3 regions of the Vibrio sp. PID23_8 genome follow, and region 1 is predicted to be linked to each of the others. Evidence: predicted binding sites of a transcription regulator. Region 1 holds the regulator's gene; each other region holds the start of a gene.
The links. The regulator PurR, encoded in region 1, represses purine synthesis genes. The targets are predictions, from matches to a motif close to TNANGNAAACGTTTNCNTNA.
Positions count from the first base shown of each region.

Region 1 (4,177 bases):
AATGCGGCAGGAATCAAGCCAACCCCAGCCGCTACGAACTATCTTGCTATCGATGAAATTCATCAACCTTGGCATAAATACTCACCAAAAGCACAATACTTGGAACAAACTGAAATTTATTGGCATGAATACCTTGGTGGTTTATGGCAAAAACTGCGTGACACAGTTGGGCAAACCCCAATGGTTGCAAGCCAATAAATCGAGTAAGTAAGAATCACAAGATAGAAAAAAGGAGAGCCCATGCTCTCCTTTTTCTTTACGACTTAGCTTAGTCACCTGCAAACATGTAGCCTTCACCATGGACGGTCACAAAAATTTGTGGGTTCTTCGGATCAAACTCCATCTTAGCGCGCATACGTCGAATTAATACATCGATAGTACGATCGTTTGGCGCATCCACTCGGTGGCTGATCATATTCAAAATACGTTCTCGGCTTAATACCTGATTTGGATATGAAGACAAGGCAACCAAAAGCTCATATTCAGCTTTGGTCAGTTTCACTGGCTCACCGTTGCGACTTAGCGCACGACGCTGGATGTCAAATGTCCACTCGCCAAAACGTACAATGTGTTCTTCATTGCTTTCTTTTTCTGCTTTTTGAGAGCCATTGCGAGCAGCAGAGATGCGCCACAATAAGTTCTTAACTCGAACCAATAATTCCCTTAGTTCAAAAGGCTTTGTCACATAATCGTCTGCGCCCATTTCTAGGCCAACGATTTTGTCAATGCTATCCGTGCGTCCTGTCACTAATATGATGCCGATGTCTGACTGGCTGCGTAATTCACGCGTAAGCATAAGACCATCTTCACCGGGCAAGTTAATATCCAACATGATAAGATCAACGTCACCATCTTGAAGCACCTCGCGCATTTCTGCGCCACTTTCTGCTTCACTGACTTTGTAACCTTCATTTTGGAAATAGCCCGCAAGCTTACTGCGAGTTACAACATCATCTTCTACGACCAATACGTGATAGCTCATTTACACCACTTTCTGTCTTCTTTATATTCCAAGACGTATTCTATTCATAACTAGTAACATTTCTAGTCATAGATACATAAAAAAGCAAGATTTTGCGATTTTATTGATTCAAAGCAAGCTTATTTGTAGCCATTAACAAAAGAGCATATTCTTCCACAAGGCATCATAATTATAGTTACTGCTATTCATTTTAATTGTTTACACTTAAGGAAATATTCTCAAGTGACTTCAAGATGCCGTTTTAAGAGCATCATTCAGGAGCAAAAAATGCAAGAAGTGAAAGCTTTTAATGAAAAACGTGCCGAAATTTACTGGTGGTTTTCTAGCCTGTTCGCCAAAGAACTGACCGAAAAAGAACTAGAGACTTATCATAGTGTTGAAATTCGAAGCTTTTTAGCTGGTTTAGGTGAAAATAAATCCCTTAAACCAGCCGTAGACTCGCTTGTGGACGCTTTAAACCGCTTACAAGATCGTGAAGATGCCCAATTAGAACTTGCCGCAGACTTTTGTGAACTTTTCCTTAAAACAGAAAAACATGGCGCCCTTCCATACGCATCGATGTATATTGGTAAATCTGGACTGTTAAACGACAAGCCAGCAGAAGAAATGGAAAAACTGATGGCCGATTTTGGTGTTCAAGTGGACGTAAATCTCAAAGAGCCCGCAGACCATTTAGCCGTTGAGTTAGACTTTTTGGGTAACATGATCATCCGCTCTAACGAACTCGAGCAAGAAAAGCATATGGAAGAAGCATTCACCAAACAGAACGATTTCATTCAGCAACAGCTGTTAACTTGGTTACCGCCATTTGCTGCCAAGTGTAAACAATTCGATGAATTTGGCTTCTATGTTAGCGTTGCACAACTATTAATTGCATTTTGTAAACTGGACAGCAATTACCTTCTTGGTGAATAATTGCCGCCTATTTTGGGGAGTTCAGAGCTCCTTATTTGTTCGTTCAGTTTTAGTCTGGCGTAGAAAAGCCTTTTCATTTCGCAGTTAAAATGTGACTTGAAATACACAAAACCACAGCTGAAAACATTGCCAGCGTGCTCGCATCAGTCTAAAATGTGAACGCAAACGATTAAATATGATTTATATGTAAACCGCTGAAATATAGCGGTTTTTGTGTTTTATTAACATCATTGCTGATCCATTCCTTATTGTAACTAAAAGGAATAATACTCTCAGCAACGAATGTTGCTACAAACCTTTATTATACCGATTTCGGAACAACCACTGCCTGAACTATTGAGTACTACTTTCCTCATAACACTCGGTTTGCGCAGATACTAAGCGTAAGGTTGTATTCACTACGGTATTAAGTAGCTCGATACAGGACATCATTTATGGCCACTATAAAAGACGTTGCTCGCTTAGCCGGCGTTTCTACCACAACAGTTTCGCACGTAATTAATAAAACGCGCTTTGTTGCAGAAACAACCCAAGAAAAAGTAATGAAAGCAGTTGATGAACTAAATTACGCGCCAAGTGCTGTTGCCCGCAGCTTAAAGTGTAACTCAACCCGTACTATCGGCATGTTGGTAACACAATCAACAAACCTATTCTTCTCTGAAGTTATTGACGGTGTTGAAAGCTACTGTTACCGCCAAGGATACACACTGATCCTATGTAATACTGGTGGTATCTATGAGAAGCAACGTGACTATATTCGAATGCTGGCAGAAAAGCGTGTTGATGGCATTTTAGTGATGTGCTCGGATTTAACCGAAGAGCTACAAGAAATGCTGGATCGCCATGCTGATATACCAAAAGTTGTCATGGACTGGGGCCCAGAAAGCTCAAAGGCGGATAAGATCATCGACAACTCTGAAGAAGGTGGTTACCTAGCAACGAAGTTCCTGATTGACAATGGTCACACCGATATTGCATGCCTAAGCGGTCACTTTGATAAAGCAGCATGTAAAGAGCGTATTTCTGGTTTTCGACGTGCAATGGCTGAAGCAAAGCTACCAGTAAACGAAGAGTTAATTCTCGAAGGTAACTTCGAGTGTGATACGGCAGTACTTGCTGCAGACAACATTACGGCAATGGATAAACGCCCTACTGCGGTATTCTGTTTTAACGATACCATGGCATTAGGCTTAATGAGCCGTCTACAACAAAATGGCATAAAAATCCCTGATGATATCTCAGTGATTGGCTATGACAATATTGAGCTTGCGGAGTTCTTCTCGCCTCCTCTAACGACTATTCACCAACCAAAAAGACGTGTTGGTAAGAATGCGTTCGAGATTTTACTAGAGCGAATCAAAGACAAAGAACACGAAAAACGCATTTTTGAAATGCAGCCTGAGATTGTGGTTCGTAACACCGTTAAGAAATTGAACTAACTCCCCCTCAAGTTTATAAAGCGCTCTTCGGAGTGCTTTTTTTATTTCGTAAAATAAAATTTTTTAAGCATTTCACATTACTTATATAATCAAAAGCTAAGATAAATTGCTGTTTTAACTAACTTGTTGCCCATTTCCTACATCAAGCTTTTGTATGGCAAGTAGACATTTCAAAATATGAAATTAGACACATTAAGATGGCACCATTAGTTGAATAGAGATCACACTTTAGTGTTTGAAACGTGATGTTAATGCAATATACGAAGTATTCTCCTCTTGTCACGCACAGGGCAAACCATTCGAAAGGATGGGACGCAAAGCCTCCGGCCTTAACCACTAAATATAGTGAAAGGTAGCGGGGTTACCGATGGCAAATATGCATTAAGTGAGTTTACCCTTTAATGACATTGTGTCTGCATGCATTTGCTAATCTCTCGGACCTGATTTTTGGTGGCGTAATATTAATTACACCGAGATAACACACCATGGATAAACCGATACTCAAAGACTCAATGAAGCTGTTTGAGGCACTTGGTACGATCAAGTCGCGCTCAATGTTTGGTGGCTTCGGGCTTTTCGCTGATGAAACGATGTTTGCACTCGTTGTGAACAATCAACTTCATATTCGAGGAGACCAAAAAACTTCATCTGACTTCGAGACTCAAGGATTAAAACCGTACGTCTACAAGAAACGTGGATTCCCCGTAGTGACGAAATACTATGCTATTTCTGATGATTTGTGGGAATCTACTGACCGCTTGATTGATGTTGCTAAGCTATCTCTAGAGACGGCTAAGCAAGAAAAAAAGCAACAAGCGAGCACTAAGCCAAACCGTTTGAA
Region 1 covers NZ_LIXE01000001.1:293,277-297,453, forward strand. Annotated here, with positions in the region: gene elyC (envelope biogenesis factor ElyC) at 1-198, shown strand, start outside; gene torR (two-component system response regulator TorR) at 269-982, opposite strand; gene torD (molecular chaperone TorD) at 1,250-1,897, shown strand; gene purR (HTH-type transcriptional repressor PurR) at 2,332-3,336, shown strand; cyclic di-GMP riboswitch class I at 3,616-3,705, shown strand; gene AK966_RS01320 (TfoX/Sxy family DNA transformation protein) at 3,822-4,177, shown strand, end outside.

Region 2 (4,177 bases), on a different contig from region 1:
GTTGTCGCAGCAGACAAAGGTACAGCAACGTTCTCAGATTTAGCAAACTCGGTTTCTGACGAGTACAACTTCTGGTTAGGTGATGCGTTTGCATCAGGCGGCTCTAATGGTTACGACCACAAAGCAATGGGGATCACTGCTAAAGGTGGTTGGGAGTCGGTGAAACGCCACTTCCGAGAAATGGGCATCAACTGTCAGACGACTGACTTCACTGCGATTGGTGTTGGTGATATGGCTGGTGACGTATTTGGTAACGGTATGCTGTTATCTAAGCATATCCGGCTACAAGCGGCCTTCAACCACATGCACATCTTCCTTGATCCTAATCCTGATTCAGCCACCAGCTGGGAAGAGCGTAATCGCTTGTTTAATCTGCCTCGATCAAGTTGGGAAGATTACAACTCCGCGTTGATCTCGCAAGGTGGTGGTATTTTTTCTCGTCGCGCGAAGTCGATCTCATTGACACCGGAAGTTCAGAAGATGTTAGGTACAAAGAAAGCGTCTTTGGCACCAAACGATCTGATTAAGATGATTCTGCAAATGGAAGTGGATCTGCTTTGGAATGGCGGGATCGGAACCTATGTGAAAGCATCCACAGAAACCCATACGGAAGTTGGTGACCGTGCGAACGATGTGTTACGAATTGACGGCCGTGACCTAAAAGCCAAAGTCGTGGGCGAAGGCGGAAACTTAGGTATGACACAACTTGGTCGTATCGAATATGCGACTAAAGGCGGCCGTGTAAATACCGACTTTGTTGATAATGTTGGTGGGGTTGACTGCTCAGATAACGAAGTAAACATCAAGATCTTCTTGAACAGCCTCGTTTCTAATGGTGACCTGACTATCAAGCAGCGAAACCAGATCTTAGAATCGATGGAAGACGAAGTTGGTGTCATCGTATTGGATGATGCCTATCGCCAAGCGGAGTCAATCTCTGTAACTGAACAGCAAGGCGTGAGTATCGTAAAAGAGCAAATACGTTTCATTCATACCATGGAAAAAGCAGGCTACTTGGATCGAGGGTTAGAGTACATTCCAGACGATGAAACTTTGCTTGAGCGTGAAAAGCAAGGACTTGGTTTGACCAGGCCTGAGCTATCCGTCTTGGTTGCGTACGGTAAGATGGTTCTTAAAGAGCAACTTGCGGTAGCTGAAATTGCTGACGATGAATTCCATGCTAAACAGCTTGTCGAATACTTCCCAAGCGAGTTACGCCGTAACTATAAACAGCAAATGACTAACCATCCACTACGTGCTGAAATCATAGCTACCGCACTTGCGAACCAAATGGTCAATGAGATGGGCTGTAACTTCGTCACTCGTTTGCAAGAAGAAACGGGGGCAAGTGTTGTCGACATTGCAAACGCATACAGTGCAAGCCGTGAAATCTTCGAATTGGCGGATGTACTCCAGCAGACACGTGCATTAGATAATGTTGCGACGGCTGCGGCGCAGTATGAAATCATGTTTTATGTTCGTCGTGCGTTGCGTCGGATCTCCCGTTGGCTATTACGCAATCGTAGTGCGAAGAGTACAGTGACGGAGTTAGTTGCCATGTACAAAGGTGATGTACATGCCATCACTAAAACATTAGACGATATGCTGGTCGCATCAGAAGTTGAGGAGCATAACGAACTTGCACAGAAATGGATGGCGTGTGGAGTAGAAGAGAAGCTTGCAAATCATGTTGCTCGTCTATCTAGCCTTCAGTCTGCACTTGATATATCAGCTGTCGCTAACGAGACTGGCAAAACGGTTGAGCAGGCGTCGAAACTTTACTTTAACTTAGGTGATCGTTTGTCACTACACTGGTTCTTGAAACAAATCAATAGCCAAGCGGTGGATAACAACTGGCAAGCATTAGCAAGAGCCGCATTTAGAGAAGATCTCGATTGGCAGCAACGCCAGTTAACTGCGCAAGTCTTAAATTGTGGATGTTCGACGCCAGATCTTGATGTGATGCAAGCTCTCGATGATTGGATCATGAGTAATGAATCCTCATTACATCGCTGGGAGAGTATTCTTAATGAATTTAAGGTGGGTTCCGTACACGAGTTTGCTAAATTCTCTGTTGCGCTACGTGAGCTTGTTCTCCTTAACTTAAATTGCTCAGCAAGCGAGTAGGAGAGTAAATTAAAATTACAAGAGCCTCGTCAACACGAGGCTTTTTTGTTTTCCAAATAAACAAAATAAGCGACAGTGTCACGTTTGTTGTGTTTAAAATTGGATGAAACCGTTTGCTTTTTGAATATAAGTTGCCAATTTTGATGGGGAGTTTGATAGTTAATCTATTGATTTTATGTAAAATCGTTAAAGTAAAGATACTATTTTTCTTAATTCATTCATTTTCATTGAATTACTTGCAAAAAGAGTAAATAATATTGTCCCGTTTACACGGGGCTTTTTTCTTTCGGAGGCACAATGCTTTACCGTCTAGCCAGAACTGGCTTTTTCCAACTTGATGCCGAAAAGGCACATGATCTTGCAATTCAAAATTTCCAGCGTTTTAACGGAACACCTCTCGATCTTTTCTATCGACAACAGCTACCAAACCGTCCAGTAGAATGTATGGGACTGACATTTCGTAACCCAGTCGGTCTAGCTGCTGGTTTAGACAAAAATGGCGAATGCATCGAGGCATTTGATGCGATGGGCTTTGGCTTTGTCGAAGTGGGCACCGTAACGCCTCGCCCACAGCCAGGTAATGATAAGCCTCGCTTGTTCCGTCTAGTTGAAGCGGAAGGTATCATCAACCGAATGGGTTTCAACAATATGGGGGTGGATCATCTTGTTGAGAATGTAAAGAAGGCAAAGTTCAACTGTGTACTTGGTATCAATATCGGCAAGAATAAAGATACACCGATTGAGAAAGGAGCAGAGGACTACCTGATTTGTATGGAGAAAGTGTATGAGTATGCTGGCTACATTGCAGTGAATATCTCATCACCAAATACGCCAGGATTACGCTCTCTTCAATATGGTGAAGCGTTAGACGAATTGCTATCAGAATTAAAAGCAAAACAATCTGAGCTTGCAGACAAATATGGTAAGTATGTACCGCTAGCACTGAAAATTGCGCCAGATCTGACTGATGACGAAATTAGTCAGATTTGTGAATCTTTGTTGAAGAATGAGATTGATGGTGTCATCGCGACGAACACCACGTTGGATCGTACGATCGTTGAAGGTATGAAGCATGCGAATGAAGCGGGTGGCTTAAGTGGCCGTCCAGTACAATCACGTTCTACCGAAGTGGTTCGCAAACTTCATGAAGAGTTAGGTGATAAACTTCCGATCATCGGCGTGGGTGGCATTGACTCATATGTCGCAGCGAAAGAAAAAATGATGGCAGGTGCTCAACTAGTTCAAGTTTACACCGGCTTTATATATCATGGCCCTGGTCTGGTACGTGATATCGTTAAGAATCTATAAAACTCGCAGTTAACTTGTTGAGAAGTAGATAGTTATAACATAAAAAAGGGGAATGCGTTTCCTCTTTTTTTTTATCCGTTCATTTGTAAAATTTGAAATCATGAGTAGGTAATTAAGCGTCTTACCTCTTACCACTGAGTCACGAGTCACGAGAGAACGGAATAATGCTTAAACCTAGCGACAAATGGAATTGGTATTTTGACGAGCAAAAAGCGTGTCTAATGCTGGACTTAGGGGAGGAGATGATTTTCCAAACCAATCTGTGCCGTAAACTGCTGGTCAACTGCGCCTTCTCAAACAATGAGTTTACTGTCGATGACGCAAGCGCGTTTCAAACCTACAGCGAAAAGATTCGTTGTCTCGACATCAGTGAATACCGTCAAGCTGAGCTCACTCTCTACTGCGTTGCAGCAAACCGTTTTCATAAGCCTGTCCAACCTAAGAGCTGGTTTTTTGATGCGCAATCCTGTGGTCATGAGCCGGAAGAAGGGGATATGGTCTTCCTTACTAATCAATATTCTGAAGGTGTGTTCATCGTTCTTGATCCCGGCGAGACATCCAGTCTTTGCATTTATGTTGGGCAAGAAGATTTCCTTCTTAGCAACAATAAGACACTACACTTTGGACAACCAATCAAAGTGATGCATGATCGAATGGCCAGTGCCAACCACCTGTTTGTATTAGCCCCTATGGCGATGGTGGGATAATTTCCCTTTTGATTTACTTCATTTCGTTCCTTTGT
Region 2 covers NZ_LIXE01000006.1:155,002-159,178, reverse strand. Annotated here, with positions in the region: gene AK966_RS12525 (NAD-glutamate dehydrogenase) at 1-2,127, shown strand, start outside; gene pyrD (quinone-dependent dihydroorotate dehydrogenase) at 2,425-3,435, shown strand; gene AK966_RS12515 (cell division protein ZapC) at 3,600-4,142, shown strand.
Region 2: pyrD (quinone-dependent dihydroorotate dehydrogenase) is a predicted target of PurR. The motif match lies at 2,229-2,248, and genes of this name have one in related genera.

Region 3 (4,177 bases), on a different contig from region 1:
TGCACAGAGATACTGGGACCTTCACTGTTAAAAACGGCTTTTAACAGGAGTAAATTTTGAACTCTATCTCAATTCTCAGTTGATGCTATGGGGTAAGCGAAATGAAGTCAATAGATATTTTTACGTCTAGACGTCTAAGTGTATGGATGTTTTATTTCAGTACGTAAACAAGAAGAAGTATGAAAAAGAGTGGTTTTCCAGAATTACCGATTCTCTGCTAACAAATCAACTGTTTTGTGTCGGCTTCACACGAATTAGATAGTGTTGAAGTTTATAAGGTGTGTAATAATCAGATTAAACCGAGTTAATAGAGAAATACGTTTTGGCAAAACCTGCTGTTTTTATCGATCGTGACGGCGTGATCAACGTTGACCACGGCTATGTTCATGATGAACATGATTTTGAGTACATTGATGGTGTGTTTGAAGCGACGAAAGCACTGAAAGATAAAGGTTACCTATTGGTGCTTGTAACCAACCAATCGGGTATCGCGCGTGGTAAATACAGTGAAGACCGTTTCTTATCTTTAACTCAGTGGATGGATTGGAACTTCGTCGATAATGGCGTTGAGTTCGATGGTTTTTATTATTGTCCACATCACCCAGAACATGGCATTGGCGAATACAAACAAGATTGTGATTGCCGCAAGCCAAAACCAGGCATGTTCATTTCTGCGCGTGACTTCTTGAAGATCGACATGGAGAAATCTGTGATGATCGGCGATAAAGCCGAAGACATGATGGCTGCAGAAGCGGCTGGCGTTGGCACTAAGATTTTGGTTCGCACAGGTAAGCCTGTCACTGAACAAGGTGAAGCGCTCGCGACGGTTGTACTTGATAGCATTGCAGACGTTCCTGCATATTTAAGTCGTTAACGCTATATCAAACGTAAGATTTATTAAGAAGCCAGCATATTGATTGCTGGCTTTTTTTTGTCTTTTTGGTTAAGACCCATAGGTCACAGAATAGCGATGCGGCTTGTGATTCATTGCGAGTACAAGGTTTAAGGCAAAAGCGCCAAGAATAGACAGGCCAATAATCCAAGGCGTGACGAAGAAGAAAGAGGCAAACAGGATGCACGCATCAATGGCCATCTGAGATTTGCCGACAGAAATGCCAAACTTATCTTGAATGAACAAACACAGGACATTAAAGCCACCCAAGCTAGAGCGATGACGGAATAAGATTAACATGCCTAAGCCCATCAATAAGCCTCCTGCAACGGCGCAGTAAACTTCATTGATGGATTCAAGTGAAATCAGCAGAGATAAGTGGTCAGCAAACACGGAAACCAAAGCGCCAGAGATAGCACTGTTAATCGCAAAACGGCCCCCGAAGCGTTTCCATGCCAATAAGTAGAATGGGCAGTTGGCGATAAAATACAGAACACCAAAGCTAAACGGCGTAAATTGGGTAATTAAAAGAGCCAGTCCAGTGGTGCCGCCCGTTAGCAGATTAGTAGACTGTAAAAAGAATACGCCCTGAGCAACCAGAAATGTGCCAGTTAAAATCGCAATCCAATCTTCTTTATTTGAGTGTTTTTCCATCAATATTGTATTTATTGCTAAGTTTTGGGGCATGCATAGTAGTAAAAAGATGATCTTTTCGGTAGCTAGGGGGTAAAATTTGCGGTAAACCTATGTAATTATCGTTTTACAGGGTGTAAAGCGTAAAATTGACACTCAGGTTTACATAGTGAATCGATTGCAATATCACTATGATAAACCATACATGTCATCATGAAAAAACTGCATGAGAAAATTGTAAATTTCTCTTTATGACCTAGATCAAATTCTGTAGAATGCGCGCTATTAGAGTGACGAAAACGTTTGCGTTAGGTCATTATTCGGTTTTTTTTGCAACTTTCAGTACTAATCTGAGTCAGGAGATACAGATGCTTAAGCGTGATATGAACATCGCAGATTACGATGCGGAACTGTTCGCAGCTATCCAGGAAGAAACCCTTCGCCAGGAAGAACACATTGAACTTATCGCTTCTGAAAACTACACAAGTCCACGTGTAATGGAAGCGCAAGGTTCTCAGCTAACGAATAAATACGCTGAAGGCTACCCAGGCAAGCGTTACTACGGTGGTTGTGAGTACGTAGATAAAGCTGAAGCACTCGCTATCGATCGTGCATGTCAACTGTTCGGTTGTGAGTACGCGAACGTACAGCCTCACTCAGGTTCTCAAGCAAACAGCGCAGTGTACATGGCGCTTCTAAACCCAGGCGACACAGTTCTCGGTATGAGCCTAGCACACGGTGGCCACCTAACTCACGGTTCTCCAGTGAACTTCTCTGGTAAGCACTACAACGTGATTCCTTACGGTATCGACGAAGCTGGTCAAATCAACTACGACGAGATGGAACAGCTAGCGCTTGAGCACAAGCCTAAGATGATCATCGGTGGTTTCTCTGCTTACTCGCAAATCGTTGATTGGAAACGCATGCGTGAAATCGCAGACAAAGTTGACGCTTACCTATTCGTAGACATGGCGCACGTTGCTGGTCTTATCGCTGCAGGGGAGTACCCAACGCCAGTTCCACACGCTCACGTAGTAACAACGACTACACACAAAACACTGGCAGGCCCTCGCGGTGGTCTTATCTTGTCAAACGCTGGCGAAGATATGTACAAAAAGCTGAATTCAGCCGTATTCCCAGGCGGTCAAGGCGGCCCTCTAATGCACGTTATTGCTGGTAAAGCAGTGGCGTTTAAAGAAGCAATGGAGCCTGAGTTTAAAGAGTACCAAGCGCGCGTAGTGAAAAATGCGAAAGCGATGGTTGGTCAATTCCAAGAGCGTGGCTACAAGATCGTATCTAACGGCACGGAGAACCACCTGTTCCTCGTTGATCTTATCGACAAAGGCATCACTGGTAAAGATGCAGATGCAGCGCTAGGTGCAGCAAACATCACAGTAAACAAGAACTCTGTACCAAACGACCCACGTAGCCCATTCGTAACGTCTGGTATTCGTGTTGGTACGCCAGCAATCACTCGTCGTGGCTTCACAGAAGAAGACGCGAAAGAGCTTGCGAACTGGATGTGTGACGTTCTAGATAACATCGGCAACGAGGAAGTTATCGAAGCAACGAAACAGAAAGTTTTAGAGATCTGTAAGCGTCTACCAGTTTACGCGTAACTTTCTTCGTAGAGTGAGCTGATTTCGTTGTCGAACATACTCATTTGCTAGAAGCAAACTCCGTGTGTTCTCCTAGAACTCGCCCCATCTATTTCGAAAGTTCACCCAATTTAAAGGTCCTCATTTGAGGGCCTTTTTGTTTTTCTAGAATAGGGAATCTCTTGTTACCACTGTTAATTAAAGTGCGTTGAAAGCAGATTCCTGATATCGCTTAGGCTCGTCAGAATGATGCGCTTTTTGTTCGAGAAAATCTCTTATGAACGCTCCAATTCTGGGAGTATATAAGTTAGATACAAAAAAGGTTGGCATAGAGCCAACCTTTCCTCATCAAAGTAAGTCAGTGCTTATTTCACTTCAATACCTTGCGCCTGCATGTCGGCATGGTAAGAAGAGCGAACGAATGGACCACACGCTGCATGGGTGAAGCCAAGCTCTAGTGCGATCTCTTTTAGCTCGTCAAACTCTGAAGGTGGAACGTAACGCTCTACTGGCAGGTGGTGACGGCTTGGCGCAAGGTACTGGCCTAGAGTTAGCATGGTTACGCCGTGTGCACGAAGGTCTTTCAGTACTTCAACGATCTCTTCTTTCGTCTCACCCAGTCCCATCATCAGGCCTGACTTAGTCGGTACGTTTGGATGCTGCTCTTTGAATTTTTGCAGTAACTGTAGCGACCAATTGTAGTTCGCGCCTGGGCGAGCTTTACGATACAGACGAGGTGCCGTCTCTAGGTTGTGGTTGAAGACATCTGGTGGGTTGTCTTTCATCAGATCAAGTGCCACGTCCATACGACCACGGAAGTCAGGAACGAGGGTTTCAATTTTGATGTGTGGGTTCAATTCGCGGATTTCACGGTTACAGTTAGCAAAGTGCTCTGCACCACCATCACGCAGGTCGTCACGGTCTACCGAAGTAATAACGACGTATTTCAACTTCATATCGGCGATGGTTTTCGCCAGTTTCTTCGGTTCTTCTGCTTCAACAGGTAGAGGACGGCCATGAGCAACGTCACAGAAAGGGCAACGACGAGTACAGA
Region 3 covers NZ_LIXE01000002.1:482,074-486,250, reverse strand. Annotated here, with positions in the region: gene gmhB (D-glycero-beta-D-manno-heptose 1,7-bisphosphate 7-phosphatase) at 323-874, shown strand; gene AK966_RS06220 (YitT family protein) at 944-1,546, opposite strand; gene glyA (serine hydroxymethyltransferase) at 1,894-3,144, shown strand; gene lipA (lipoyl synthase) at 3,489-4,177, opposite strand, start outside.
Region 3: glyA (serine hydroxymethyltransferase) is a predicted target of PurR. The motif match lies at 1,817-1,836, and genes of this name have one in related genera.